Regions from separate parts of the Nocardiopsis oceanisediminis genome, predicted to be linked through region 1. Evidence: predicted binding sites of a transcription regulator. Region 1 holds the regulator's gene; the other holds the start of a gene.
What was found. The regulator HrcA, encoded in region 1, represses chaperone genes, less so after heat shock. The targets are predictions, from matches to a motif close to TTGGCACTCTCNNNNNGAGAGTGCCAA.

Region 1 (7,299 bases):
CTCCAAGACCGTCGCGCTCGGCCTGTACGCCATGGTCGCCGACCGGCGCGACGCCGACTTCGGGATGTTCGCCGCCGGGACCCTGCTGCTGGCCGCCCCGGTCCTGGCGGTCTTCTGGTACCTCCAGCGGCACATCGCCGAGGGGCTGACCTCGGGCGCCGTCAAGGGGTGAGCGGCCCGCGCCGGTCCCGGGCACCGGCGCGGATGGCGGAGACTGGAGGCATGCCTTCTGTAGTGCTCGACGGCGAGCCGGTCCCGGCCGACGGCGCCCTGCCCGCATCCGCCCTCGACGGGTTCGGGGACCGCCCCTTCGGGGTCTACGTGCACGTGCCGTTCTGCGTGACCCGGTGCGGCTACTGCGACTTCAACACCTACACCGCCGAGGAGCTGGTCTCCCGGGACGGATCGGCCACCGCGACCCGGGAGGGCTACGCCGCCCTCGCCGAGCAGGAGGTGCGGTTCGCCCGCAGGGCGCTCGGGCCGGCCGGGGCGCCGGTGCGCACCGTGTTCGTCGGCGGCGGCACCCCCACCCTGCTGCCCCCCGAGGACCTGGGCCGGGTGCTGCGCGCGATCGGCGAGGAGTTCGGCCTGGCGCCCGGCGCCGAGGTGACCACCGAGGCCAACCCGGAGACGGTGGACGCCGGCTACCTGGCGCGGCTGCGCGAGGCCGGCTTCACCCGGGTCTCCTTCGGCATGCAGAGCGCGCGGGAGCACGTGCTGAAGGTGCTGGAGCGCACGCACACCCCCGGGCGGCCGCAGAAGTGCGCGCAGTGGGCGCGCGAGGCCGGGTTCGAGCACGTCAACCTGGACCTCATCTACGGGGCGCCGGGGGAGACCGACGACGACTGGCGGGCCTCGCTGGAGGCGGCGCTGGAGGCCGGCCCGGACCACGTCTCGGCGTACTCGCTGATCGTGGAGGAGGGCACCCGGCTGGCCGCCCGGGTCCGCCGCGGCGAGCTGTCCCCCTGCGACGACGACGTGCTGGCCGACCGGTACCTGATCGCCGACGAGATGCTGGAGAAGGCCGGGCTGCGCGCCTACGAGGTGTCCAACTGGGCCCGCGGCGCCGCGGCGCGCAGCGCGCACAACCGGCTCTACTGGACCGGCGGGGACTGGTGGGGGGTCGGCCCCGGCGCGCACAGCCACGTCGGCGGGACCCGGTGGTGGAACGTCAAGCACCCGGCCGCCTACGCGGCCCGGCTGGCCGCGGGCGCCTCGCCCGGGCACGCCCGGGAGGTGCTCGGCGCCGAGGACCGGCGGTTCGAGCGGATCCTGCTGGAGCTGCGGATCGCCGAGGGCTGCCCGCTGGAGCTGCTGGACGGGTCCGGGCGGGCCGCCGCCGAGCGGGCGGTGGCCGAGGGGCTGCTGGACGCCGCCGCACACGCCGACGGCCGCGCCGTACTGACCCGGCGCGGCCGCCTGCTGGCCGATGCGGTGGTCCGCGACCTCACCTGAGCCGGGACCGGCGGCTCCGCGGCGGCCCCGGTGCGGGCGCCGCGGAGCCGCCCGTCACTTCGCGATCGGGATGCCCATCGGGTACTTGTACCACTCGCCCTGCTTGGCGGCGTTGTTCGCCTTGACGCCCAGCATGATCGCGACGACCAGGGTGATGATCCAGGTGAGGATGCCGATCAGGACGATCATCAGCAGCCCGTTGATGAACTGCAGGATCCCCATCAGCAGGTGGAAGTTGGCGGCCTGGCCGAGGTGGTGCTTGGCGAACGGCGAGGCGTCGCCCTTCACGAAGTACATGATGATCGGGATCAGCGGGATGATCGCGCCGCCGATGTGGCACAGCGCCACCGTGCCCTGCTCGTCGGGGCTCATCTGGCCGGGGCCCTGGCCGTAGCCGCCGCCCTGCTGCTGGTACTGCTGGTAGCCGCCCTGCTGCTGGTAGGGCTGGGGCAGCTGGCCGCCCTGCTGCGGGTACCCCTGCTGGGGGTAGCCGGGCTGGCCCTGCTGCGGGTATCCCTGCTGCGGATAGCCCTGCGGGGGGTGGCCCGGCTGCTGCGGGTAGCCGGGCTGGCCGCCGGAGGGGGCGCCGTAACCGGGCTGGCCGCCGTAGGGGCCGGGCTGAGGCGGGTAGGACATGGCTCGCTTCTCCTCGGAGCAACAACGGGTCGGGTCGGGGGAAGGGGGATGTACGCGCCTTCTCGGGTCACTTCAGCAGGCGCAGGGACACCGGATAGCGGTACCAACCCCCCTTGTTCGCGCGGACGGCGGCGAGGACCCCGAACACGATCGACAGGGCCCAGACCAGAGCGATCAGCACGGACCCGATCCAGGAGACCTCCGGTGCCACCAGGGCCAGCACGATGTAGACGATCCACGAGACCGCGTACGGGATCAAGAGGGTGAGCTGGAAATTCAGCGCCTCGGCCGCGTGCTGCCGGGTGAACGGGGAGCGGTCCTTCCGGCTGGAGAACACGACGAGCGGCGGCACCCAGCCCAGGCAGGCCACGAGGGACCCGGACAGGTGGGCGACCATCGCCCACACCGGGTCCTCGGCGGACGGCGCCGGGCCGCCGGGGGCCGGGGCCGCGCCCGGGGGCGGCAGCGGCGCCCCCTGCGGGGGAGCCCCGTAGGGCGCACCGGGCGGCGGGGCGTACCCCGGTGCGCCCTGGGGGGCCGGGGCGCCCTGCGGGTGCGGCGGCCGCTGCGGACCCGAGCCCGGCGGGACGCCGGGGGGCCGGTGGCCGGCGGGCTGCTGCGGACCGGGCTGCGGGGCCGGGGGCGGCGCGTACCCCGGCCGGCCGCCGGTGCCCGGTCCAGGCGCGCCGCCCTGGGCGGGCCCGGGCCCCTGCGGGGGCTGCTGGGGCTGTGGTTGGTTGGGCGGGGTCTCGCTCATCTCGTCCCTTGGCTTGCCGTTTCCATCGGCGGCGGCCGGGCCGGTTCCCGCGGCCGCCGCGGGCCGTCCGCGCGGTTGCGCCGTCCCGGCCCCTAATCTTCCACCACGTGGGGCGCGGTCACGAAGTCGATCAGTTCTTCGACGCGCCCGAGCAGTTCTGGTTCCAGGTCGGTGAAGGATCGCACGGATCCCAGGATCCGCCGCCACGCCTCCCCGGGTTCCTCGCGGCTCCCCAGGGCCCGCAGCACCCCCTCTTTCCAGGGGACGCCCCGCGGCACCTCGGGCCAGGCCCGGATGCCGAGCGCGGACGGCTTCACAGCCTGCCATACGTCGATGAACGGGTGGCCGGTCACTAGGACGTGGGGGGAGGAGACCCGCTCCGCGATCCGGCTCTCCTTGGAGCCGGGGACGAGGTGGTCGACCAGGACGCCGAGCCGGCGCTCCGGGCCCGGAGCGAACTCGGCGACGATCTCCGGCAGGCGGTCCACGCCCTCCAGGAACTCCACGGCCACGCCCTCCACGCGCAGGTCGTGGCCCCAGACCTTCTCCACCAGCTCGGCGTCGTGCGCGCCCTCGACGTAGATCCGGCTCTCCCGGGCGACCCGGGCCCGCGCCCCGCGGACCGCGATCGAGCCGGAGGCGCTCCGCAGCGGGCCGGACGGGGCGGCGGCCGCGGGCCGGACCGCGGTCACCACCGCTCCGTCCAGCAGGAACGCCGCCGGGGCCAGGTCGAAGACGCGGGTGGCGCCGTGCCGGTCCTCCAGGGTGACGGTGGACTTGTCCCAGCCGGTGACGGCGCCGCAGAACCCCTCGTCGGCGGTCTCCAGCACCAGCCCGGCCTCCAGCGGGACCTCGGCGACGGCGCCCTTGCGGGGCCGCCGCGGGTCGCCGGCGAGCACGTCGCCGCGGTATCTGTCGCTTCTCTTGGGCACGCGCCGGATTGTAGTGCCGGGGGCGGCCGCGGAGCCCGAACCGGGTCAGTACGGCGGGTGCCCGCGCTCGGCGAGCAGCCGCCGCCGGTGCCGGGAGCGCCCGGTGCGGGCGGTGATGATGAGGAACAGGCCGACCGCCAGGCCGGCGACCGGGAGCAGGAGCACCGCGCCCAGGCCGCCCAGCACGCCCGGTCCGGTCCCGGCGGCACCGCCGCCCGTGGTGACCGCGTAGGTCGCGGCCTCGTCCGAGCAGCCCAGGGTGTACGCGCCGGCGTCGGGCGGGGTGAAGGCCGCGACGCTCTCCCAGTACTGCTCCCCGTTCTGGACGCTGTGGCTCACCGCCGAGGGGGCGAGCGGCACGTCGACGCCCTCCGGGTCGACCACCGAGCAGGAGGCGGGGTCGGCGCCGGGGGCGTCGGCGTAGAGCGGCCAGGAGGAGCCGGCCTGCTCCGGGCCGACCTCGAAGGAGGTGCTCTCGCCCGGTCCGGCCCGGCCGGCGAAGTCCGGCGGCCGCGCGGCGATGACGACCCCGATCACCAGCCCGACCAGCCCGGCGATGCCGCCCAGCGCGATGGCGGCGCCGCCGATCCAGTACCGGGCGCGGCCGGGGCGGAGCTCGGAGGGGTCGATCCGGGGCGGAGTCGGACGGCCTCCCGCGGGGTGGTGGACCATGCCCGGATCATCCCGCCGCGTCCCGGTGAGGTACAACACCCGGAGAGCGGATCGGCCTGTACCGGCCGCCCCTGGCAACGCCCGGCCAGGAGCTTGACAAGGGCCGCTTTGCCAAGCGGCATAGAATTAGCACTTAAGACCACGGAGTGCCAGGAGGTGAGTGCGTGCTGAACGACCGGAAGCTCGCGGTCCTGCGCGCCATCGTCGAGGACTTCGTCTCCACGGACGAGCCCGTCGGATCGAAGGCGCTGGCCGATAGGCACTCACTGGGGGTATCCCCGGCCACCATCCGCAACGACATGGTCGCGCTGGAGGAGGAGGGGTACATCGCCCAGCCGCACACCAGCGCCGGCCGGATCCCCACGGACAAGGGCTACCGCCTCTTCGTGGACCGGCTGTCCACGGTCAAGCCGCTGTCCTCGCCCGAGCGCCGGGCGATCGAGACCTTCCTCGGCGGGGCCGTCGACCTGGACGAGATCGTCGCCCGCACGGTGCGGCTGCTCGCGCAGCTCACCCGGCAGGTGGCGATCGTGCAGTACCCCTCGCTCACCAGGTCGTCGGTGCAGCACGTGGAGCTGGTTCCGCTCGGCCCGCAGCGGGTCATGATGGTCCTCATCACCAACACCGGCAGGGTCGAGCAGCGGGTCATCGACGGTCTCGACCGGGTCTCCGAGGGCTCCGTCGAGCACCTGAGGCGCTCGCTCAACCAGGCCCTGGCCGGCAAGTGGCTGAACGAGGTCCCCGACGCGGTGGCCGACCTGCCCGAGACCCTCGATCCGCAGGATCGCCCGCTCGCGGCGTCGGTGCTGTCGGTCCTGCTGGAGAGCCTGGTCGAGCGGCACGAGGAGAAGGTGGTGATGAGCGGCACCGCCAATCTCGCGGGCATGGGATTCTCCGCTAGCCTGCGGGACGTACTCGAAGCGCTGGAAGAAAACGTGGTCCTCATCCGTTTGCTGGGGGAGGCGGGCGATCCCTCCATGCTCACGGTACGCATCGGTGCGGAGAACTCCCATGAGAGCCTGAGAAGCACCTCCATCGTGTCCGCCGGCTACGGAGTGGGCGACCAGACACTGGCCAAGCTCGGCGTCGTGGGACCGACACGAATGGACTATCCGGGAACGATGGGAGCGGTACGCGCGGTGGCTCGGTACGTCGGCTCGATACTAGCGGGGCAGTAGTAAGTGGCTAGAGACTATTACGAGATCCTCGGCGTGCGCCGGGACGCGTCCAAGGACGAGATCAAGAAGGCGTACCGCAGGCTCGCCCGGGAGCTGCATCCGGACGTGAACCCGGACCCTGAGACCCAGGAGCGCTTCAAGGAGGTGACCCAGGCCTACGAGGTCCTCTCCGACGACGAGAAGCGCCGCATGTTCGACCTGGGCGCCGACCCGTTCGCGCCCGGCGGCGGAGGGTTCGGACCGGGCGGCTTCGGCGCCGCGGGCTCCCCCTTCGACGACATCATGAACGCCTTCTTCGGCGGCCAGGCCCGCGCGCGGCGCAGCCCCCGGGAGCGGATGCGGCGCGGCCGCAGCATCAAGATCCGCATCGAACTGGACCTGGCCGAGGCCGCGTTCGGCGTGGCCAAGGACATCGCCTTCCCCACCGCGGTGCTCTGCGGCACCTGCCAGGGCGAGGGGACCGCCGCCGGCACCTCCCGCACCAGCTGCGGCATGTGCCACGGGCACGGCGAGATCATCCAGGAGCAGGAGTCGTTCCTCGGGAGGGTCCGCACCTCCCGGCCGTGCCCGCAGTGCAGCGGGATGGGCACGGTCATCACCGACCCCTGCGCCGACTGCGCCGGCGAGGGCCGGATCCGCGAGCGGGTCACCCGCAATGTGGAGATCCCGGCCGGCGTCGAGGACGGCACCCAGATCCAGCTGGCCGGCGAGGGCGAGATCGGCCCCAACGGCGGCCCGCGGGGCGACATCTTCCTGGAGATCGTCCAGCGACCGCACCCGGTCTTCGAGCGCCGCGGCGACGACTTGCACTGCACCATCACGGTGCCGATGACCGCCGCCGCGCTGGGCGCCTCCTTCACCTTCGAGACGCTGGACGGCACGGAGGAGATCGACCTCCGGCCGGGCACCGGCTCCGGGCACGTCATCACGCTGGCGGACAAGGGCGTCAAGCACCTCAACGGCGGCGGCCGCGGCGACCTGATGATCCAGGTGGACGTGGAGACCCCGGCCCGCCTGGACGAGGAGCAGGAGGCCCTGCTCCGCAAGTTCGCCGAGCTGCGCGGCGAGGACAAGCCCCCGGGCAAGTTCAGCCCGGGCCACGGCGGCCTGTTCTCCCGGCTGCGGGACGCCTTCGGCGCCCGCTGAGCCGGCGCCGGAACCCAGGGGATCCCCCGGCCCGAGGCCGGGCGGGTCCCCTCGGCGTCTCCGGCGCCCCGCTCCCCCCATCCCGCTTCCCATCTCCTCCCGGCTCCGCCCGGGACCGGCACGGAGGTTCCCGACACGATGACGGCTCCGGTCTTCCTCGCCGAGGAAGGTGCGCTCGACGGCGCGCGGGCGGTACTGCGCGGCCCGGAGGGGCGGCACGCGGCCACGGTCCGGCGGATCTCCGTCGGCGAGACCGTGCACCTGGTGGACGGGGCCGGCACCCGGGCCCGGTGCACGGTCGCCGAGGTCGGCAAGGACACCGTGGTCTGCGAGGTGCTGGAGCGGGGGACCGACCCCGAGCCGGCGCCGCGCATCACCGTGGTGCAGGCGCTGCCCAAGGGCGACCGGGGCGAGCTCGCGGTGGAGATGATGACCGAGGCCGGGGTGGACCGGATCGTGCCCTGGGCGGCGGAGCGCTGCGTGACCCGGTGGAAGCCGGAGCGCGCGGAGAAGGCCCTGGCCA
Region 2 (7,299 bases), 4.3 Mb from region 1:
GACTTCTCCGGCGGCCCGGGGGAGGGCGCCGACGGCTCCTCCACCGCGCTGGCCGGCATCGCCGCCGCCCGCGGCCACGGCAAGGAGCACCTCGGCGGCGTGCTCGGCTCGGCGCCCGGCGCCGGGCTGCTCTCGGTCCGGGTGGCCCCCGAGGGCGGGGAGGCCGCCGACGCCGACGCGCTGGAGCGCGGCATCCGCTACGCGGCGGGCGAGGGCGCCCAGGTCGTGGTGGTGGCCGAGGGCGTCTCCGGCGGCCAGGACGCCGAAGGGGTGGCCGACGCGGTGGCCGGCGCGGTGCGCTCCGGCGCGCTGGTGCTGCTGCCCGCGGGCGACCCGGTGGCCGGGGCGGCCGGGGACGTGGAGGGCGTGCTCACCGTCGGCGCGGTCGGCGAGTCCCTGGCACCCGCCGCGGGCGGGACCGGGGCCGGGACCCCGGGCGGAACCGGGGCCGGCGCCGACCTGCTCGCCCCCGGGACGGGCGTGGACGCCATCGCGGCCGGCGGCGACTACGCGGAGGTCAGCGGGGACGACGCGGCGGCCGCGCTGGCCGGCGGCGTCGGCGCCCTGGTCCGCGCCGCCCACCCGCAGCTCCTCCCGGCGCAGGCCGCCGAGGCGCTGACCGGGGGCGCGGAGAACGGCGTGCTCAGCGCGCCCGGCGCGGTCCGCGAGGCGGCCGCCGCGGCCGAGGGCGTCCCGCTCTACGACGAGGACCTGGTCACCGAGGACGGCGGCCTGCCGGTCCCGGCCTGGACGCTGTGGACCGCGGGCGGCGTGCTGCTCATCGCCCTCGCGGTGGCCGGCGTGGTGCTGTTCCGCCGCGCCACCCGGAACCCCTACGACCTGCCCGAGGACGAGCCGGTCGAGGTGCCCGCCGCCGCGGCCGAGCAGGAGCGCACCACCCGCTCCATCGGCCGCCGCCGCAAGGGCGCCGGCCGCCGCCGGAAGTAGCGCCCGCGCCGGCCCCGGAGGGCGGAGGGCCGTACCCGCTGATGAACCGGGGCCGGGGTCGGCCGCCGGGCGTCCGAGGGGCGGTGTGCGGTCGGATCGCTCCCGCGCCCCCGGGAGTGGCCGGAAGCGGCGCCCGCGCCGGGAGCGGCTCCCGCCGGCGGGCCGGGGCGGGCGTCCGCCCGCTCTTTCGGGGATCGCGGCCCGGAGCGGTGGTCCGGTGCAGGCCGGGAGGGGGAGAGGGGCGGTCCGCCCGCCTTTCCCGGAGCCTTCCGGAGCGGGGAGCGGGCGGCCGGAAGCGGCCTCGGGGGGCCGGGAGCGGCACCAGGGTTGACAAGGGGGCCCCAGGTCACAAGAGTGCCTGCATGTCCCCCAGCACCGAACCCCCCGCCCCGCTGCCCGTGCGCGGTGCGGACCCGGATGTCGCCGCCGCCGTCGAGACCCGGCACTTCGACCGGGCGACCGGCCGGGTCCTGCTCGTCGAGCCCGACCCGAAGTGGCCCTACCTGTTCCAGCGCGAGGTCGAGCGGCTCCGCGGCCTGCTCGGCGAGGCGGCCCTCGGCATCGAGCACGTCGGCTCCACCGCCGTCCCCGGCCTGGCCGCCAAGCCCTGCGTCGACATCCTGCTGCTGGTCGCCGACCCCGAGGACGAGGAGGCCTACCGGCCCGCCCTGGAGGGCGCCGGGTACCGGCTCTTCCTGGTCGAACCGGAGCGCTCCGGGCACCGCGGCTTCAAGGGGCCCGACGTCAACGTGAACCTGCACGTCTACCCGGAGGGCCCGGAGGCCCGGCGGATGCTGCGGTTCCGCGACCGGCTGCGCTCCTCCGCCGGGGACCGGGAGCTCTACGAGCGGACCAAGCGGGAGCTGGCCGAGCGGACCTGGGGGTCGGTCCGGGAGTACGGCGACGCCAAGACCGGGGTGGTCGACGAGATCCTGTCCCGGGCCGGCGGGGAGGACTGAACCCGCCCCGCCGCCGGACGGGAGCGGGGCGGGCGGGTCAGCGCAGGGCGTCGAGCTGGCGGCGGAACCAGCGGGTCGGCGGGAGGGCGGTGGCCGCCTCGACCAGCCGCTCGCACCGGGCGGCCCGCTCCTCGGCGGGCATGGAGAGCGCGGCGTGCAGCGCCTCGGCGGTCTCCACCACGTCGTACGGGTTGACCAGCAGCGCGTCCGCGCCCAGCTCGTCGGCGGCGCCGGCCTCGGTGGACAGCACCAGGGCGCAGCCGCGCTCGGAGAGCACCGGCCCCTCCTTGGCGACCAGGTTCATCCCGTCCCGGATCGGGTTGACCAGCAGCACGTCGGCCATCCGGTAGGCGGCCAGGGAGCGCGGGAAGTCGTCGTTGACCTCCAGCACCAGCGGGGTCCAGTCCGGGGTGGCGAACTCCTCGGTGATCTCCTCGGCCAGCCGCCGCACCCGCTCGGTGTAGGCGAGGTACTCCGGCACGTCGGTCCGGCTGGGGTAGGCGAAGGCCAGGTGGGAGACCCTGCCGCGCCATTCCGGGCGGGAGCGCAGCAGCTCGCGGTAGGCCTCCAGGCCGCGGACGATGTTCTTGGACAGCTCGGTGCGGTCCACCCGGACGATGAGCCGGCGGTCCCCGACCCGCTCGCGCAGCGCCGCGGCGCGCTCGGCCACGTCCTCGGCGGCGGCCCGCCCGCGCAGCCCGTCGGCGTCGGCGCCCAGCGCGTGCACCTCCACCCCGATCACCCGGCCGCCGTACTCGACGGTGCGCCGGACCGGGTCCACGGTGGCGCGCAGGAACTCGGCGCAGCAGCGCAGGAAGGCGTCGGCCCAGCGGGGGCTGAGGAAGCCCAGGTGGTCGGCGCCGAGCATGCCCTCCAGCAGCTCGCGGCGGACGTCGGAGGGCAGCAGCCGGAAGTACTCCGGCGGCGCCCAGGGGGTGTGCGAGAAGTGCGCGATGCGCAGGTCCGGGCGGCGGCCGCGGAGCATCCGGGGGAGCAGCGCCAGGTGGTAGTCCTGCACGGCCACCCGGGCGCCCTCGCCGGAGCCGGTGAGCAGGGCCTCGGCGAAGGCGGCGTTGTAGGCGCGGTAGTCCGCCCAGCGGGTGCGGAACCCGGTGCCGAAGTCGGGCGCGTTGGGGGTGTCGTACAGCATGTGCTGGACGAACCAGAGCGTCGAGTTGGCGATCCCGGTGTAGGCGTTGTCGAACACGTCCTGCGGGATGTCGAGCATGGTGACGCGCATGCCGCCCAGGTCGGCGACGCGGTCGATGCGGCCGTCGCCGGACTCGGCGGCGGCCTTGCGGTCGGCGTCGGAGAGCGCCGCGCACACCCACAGCGTGTCGGTGCCCTCGGCGGCGGAGCTGAGCCCGGAGACCAGCCCGCCGCCGCCGCGGCGGTGGCCCAGCGAGCCGTCCGCGCCGATCGAGAAGGACACCGGGCCCCGGTTGGAAGCGACGAGGATCTGCGCCTTGTCCACCTGTTCGTTCACCTCTCGCCGTGTGGTCGGTCAGGAGCGCGCCCTGGCGCGGCCGCTGAGCGCGGGAAGCGCCGAACCACGCGCGGGGTCCGCCCCCGCGTGGTCTTAAGGGTTTCGCCCTGCGCGGGCGGCCGCAAACCCCCCACCGGTCACGGCCGCCCCGGGCGCCTGTGACATCCGCCATCGGTGTAATCCGGGTCACTCGGTCTGGAAAGGCGGCCGCGCCGTCCGTTACAGTGGCGATCGGATTCCCAACCGGAAGCGTGGACAAAACGGACGCGGTCCGGGATCCGCCGACAACTTCATATTGCTCATCCAGAGGGGTGGAGGGACCGGCCCTGCGAAGCCCCGGCAACCATCTCGGTGCGTGCGCTCGTAACCAGGCGAGGCGGCCGGGGCAGGTGCCAACTCCGGCCTGGGGCCAGATCGGTCGCCAGGGAAGATGAGGGGAGACGCCTCGCCATGGCGATTGCCGCCACCGAACCCGCCGCCACCTCCGCCCGGCCCTTCGGCCCCGCCGCCGCGCTGTCCTGCCGGGAGTGCGGCGAGCGCTACGACCTCGGCCCGAAGTTCGCCTGCGAATTCTGTTTCGGCCCGCTGGAGGTCGCCTACGACCACGGCGCGGTCACCCGCGAGCAGATCGAGGCCGGGCCGCTGAACATCTGGCGCTACGCCCCCCTGCTGCCCGTCCCGGCCGACGTGGACGAGCTGCCCAACATGAAGCCCGGCCTGACCCCGCTGGTCCGCGCCGACCGCCTCGCCGCCGAGCTGGGCCTGCGCTCGCTGCACGTCAAGGACGACTCCGGCAACCCCACCCACTCCTTCAAGGACCGGGTGGTGGCCATCGCCGTCGAGGCCGCCCGCACCTTCGGGTTCCGCACCCTGTCCTGCTCCTCCACCGGCAACCTGGCCGGCGCGGTGGGCGCCGCGGCCGCCCGCGCGGGCTTCGAGTCCTGCGTGTTCATCCCGGCCGGCCTGGAAGAGGGCAAGGTCGTGATGGCCGCGGTCTACGGCGGCAAGGTCGTCGCCCTGGACGGCAACTACGACGACGTGAACCGGTTCTGCTCCGAGCTCATCGGCGACCCGGCCGGCGAGGACTGGGGCTTCGTCAACGTCAACCTGCGCCCCTACTACGGCGAGGGCTCCAAGACGCTGGCCTACGAGATCGCCGAGCAGCTCGGCTGGCGGCTGCCCGAGCAGATCGTGGTGCCGATCGCGTCCGGCTCCCAGCTCACCAAGATCGACAAGGGCTTCCAGGAGCTGATCAGGCTGGGCCTGGTGGAGGACCGCCCGTACAAGGTCTTCGGCGCCCAGGCCACCGGGTGCTCCCCGGTCGCCCGCGCCTTCGAGCAGGGCCACGACGTGATCCAGCCGGTCAAGCCGGACACCATCGCCAAGTCGCTGGCGATCGGCAACCCGGCGGACGGCCCCTACGTGCTCGACGTGTGCCGGCGCACCGGCGGCGCGGTCGCGCACGTCAGCGACGCCGAGGTGGTCGACTCGATCAAGCTGCTCGCCCGCACCGAGGGGATCTTCGCCGAGACCGCGGGCGGCGTCACCACGGGCGTGCTGCGCAGGCTGCTGGCCGAGGGCGTGCTCGACCCGCAGGCCGAGACGGTGGTGCTGAACACCGGTGACGGCCTGAAGACGCTGAACGCGGTGGACTCCGGCGTCACCGCCACCATCCGGCCGTCCCTGGACGCCTTCAAGGAGGCCGGCCTGCTCTAGGCCGAGCCCGCCCCCCGGAAACCTGGTGCCTTTCCCGAACGCCTCCGTCCGGGCGGCCCCGCGCGACAAGGAGAACCCACAGCCATGAGCGTCAGTGTCCGAGTCCCCACCATCCTGCGCACCTACACCAAGGGCGCGGCCCAGGTGACCGCCGAGGGGGCCACCCTCAACGAGGTCCTGAACAGCCTGGACGCCGACCACCCGGGCATCCGGGCCCGGATCGTCGACGACTCCGGCAAGCTGCGCCGGTTCGTCAACGTCTACGTCGGCGACGAGGACGTCCGGTTCGCCGAGGGCCTGGAGACCGCCACCGCCGACGGCACCGAGGTGTCGATCATCCCCGCCGTGGCGGGCGGCTGCTGACCCCGGCCGAGCCTCTTCCGACCGCCGCATCCGGTGCGAACCGGGTGCGGCGTTCGTGTTTCCCGGACCTCGGCCGGGACCGGCCGCAACCTGGTTGACCTGCGGGTAACCGCCGGGAGAAACCTCCGCAAGGCGTTTGCACTCGCAGGGGTCGAGTGCTAAAAAGGGGAGTCGTTAGCACTCCGAGACCTGGAGTGCTAACTCGGGATCGAGACGATGAGGCTGCGGCCGCCGGCACCGGAACGCCGTCGGGACCGCGGTCGTCCGTCGCGGGCGTCGGCTCGTTCCTTCGCGTATCAGCCCGTCCCGGGAGGACAGGAAGTCTATGGCAGCCAAACTGATCGCGTTCGACGAGGAAGCCCGTCGCGGCCTCGAGCGCGGCATGAACACGCTCGCTGACGCCGTCAAGGTGACGCTCGGCCCGAAGGGCCGCAACGTCGTCCTGGAGAAGAAGTGGGGCGCCCCCACGATCACCAACGACGGTGTCTCCATCGCCAAGGAGATCGAGCTCGAGGAGCCGTACGAGAAGATCGGCGCCGAGCTCGTCAAGGAGGTCGCGAAGAAGACCGACGACGTCGCCGGTGACGGCACCACCACCGCCACCGTGCTGGCCCAGGCCCTGGTGCGCGAGGGCCTGCGCAACGTCGCCGCGGGTGCCAACCCGGTCGGTCTGAAGCGCGGCATCGAGGCCGCCGTCTCCCGCATCAGCGAGGAGCTGGCCAAGCTCTCCAAGGAGATCGAGACCAAGGAGCAGATCGCCTCCACCGCCTCCATCTCCGCCGGCGACACCCAGATCGGCGAGGCCATCGCCGAGGCCATGGACAAGGTCGGCAAGGAAGGCGTCATCACCGTCGAGGAGGGGCAGACCTTCGGGCTCGAGCTGGAGCTCGCCGAGGGCATGCGCTTCGACAAGGGCTACATCTCGCCCTACTTCGCCACCGACCTGGAGCGGATGGAGACGGTCCTCGAGGACCCCTACATCCTCATCGTCAACTCCAAGATCTCCAACAACAACGAGTTCCTCCCCGTTGTGGAGAAGGTCCTGCAGGCCGGCCGTCCGCTGATGGTCATCGCCGAGGACGTCGAGGGCGGCGCCCTGCAGACGCTGGTCGTCAACAAGATCCGCGGCACCTTCAAGTCCGTCGCGGTCAAGGCCCCGGGCTTCGGCGACCGCCGCAAGGCGCAGCTGGGCGACATCGCGGTCCTCACCGGCGGCCAGGTCATCACCGAAGAGGTGGGCCTCAAGCTGGAGAACACCGAGCTGGACATGCTCGGCCGCGCCCGCAAGGTCGTCGTCACCAAGGACGAGACCACCATCGTCGACGGCGCCGGCGACGCCACCGCGATCCAGGGCCGGGTCAACGAGATCCGCTCCGAGATCGAGCGCACCGACTCCGACTACGACCGCGAGAAGCTCCAGGAGCGCCTCGCCCGCCTGGCCGGCGGCGTCGCGGTCATCAAGGCCGGTGCCGCCACCGAGGTGGAGCTCAAGGAGCGCAAGCACCGCATCGAGGACGCCGTCCGCAACGCCAAGGCGGCCGTCGAGGAGGGCATCCTGCCCGGCGGCGGCGTCGCGCTGCTGCAGGCGGGCGTCCCGGCCTTCGAGAAGCTGGAGCTCTCCGGCGACGAGGCCATCGGCGCCGACATCGTGCGCCGCGCCATCGAGGAGCCGCTGAAGCAGATCGCGGTCAACTCCGGCCTTGAGGGCGGGGTCGTGGCCGAGAAGGTCAAGGGCCTCGAGGCGGGTGTCGGCCTGAACGCCGCCACCGGCGAGTACACCGACCTGTTCAAGGACGGCGTCATCGACCCGACCAAGGTCACCCGTTC

Region 2: a site for HrcA is predicted at 5,608-5,634, ahead of groL (chaperonin GroEL). Genes of this name have one in related genera too.

Annotation. Positions count from the first base shown of each region.
Region 1 is NZ_JAFMZJ010000001.1:5,377,043-5,384,341, reverse strand. Features, by position in the region: gene J0910_RS23520 (sugar ABC transporter permease) at 1-172, shown strand, start outside; gene hemW (radical SAM family heme chaperone HemW) at 223-1,455, shown strand; gene J0910_RS23510 (DUF4870 domain-containing protein) at 1,510-2,091, opposite strand; gene J0910_RS23505 (DUF4870 domain-containing protein) at 2,159-2,848, opposite strand; gene J0910_RS23500 (DUF3097 domain-containing protein) at 2,941-3,747, opposite strand; gene J0910_RS23495 (hypothetical protein) at 3,826-4,452, opposite strand; gene hrcA (heat-inducible transcriptional repressor HrcA) at 4,617-5,630, shown strand; gene dnaJ (molecular chaperone DnaJ) at 5,634-6,776, shown strand; gene J0910_RS23480 (16S rRNA (uracil(1498)-N(3))-methyltransferase) at 6,915-7,299, shown strand, end outside.
Region 2 is NZ_JAFMZJ010000001.1:1,126,100-1,133,398, forward strand. Features, by position in the region: gene J0910_RS05165 (S8 family peptidase) at 1-948, shown strand, start outside; gene J0910_RS05170 (GrpB family protein) at 1,311-1,907, shown strand; gene J0910_RS05175 (alpha,alpha-trehalose-phosphate synthase (UDP-forming)) at 1,945-3,381, opposite strand; SAM riboswitch class I at 3,690-3,830, shown strand; gene thrC (threonine synthase) at 3,844-5,109, shown strand; gene J0910_RS05185 (MoaD/ThiS family protein) at 5,194-5,472, shown strand; gene groL (chaperonin GroEL) at 5,798-7,299, shown strand, end outside.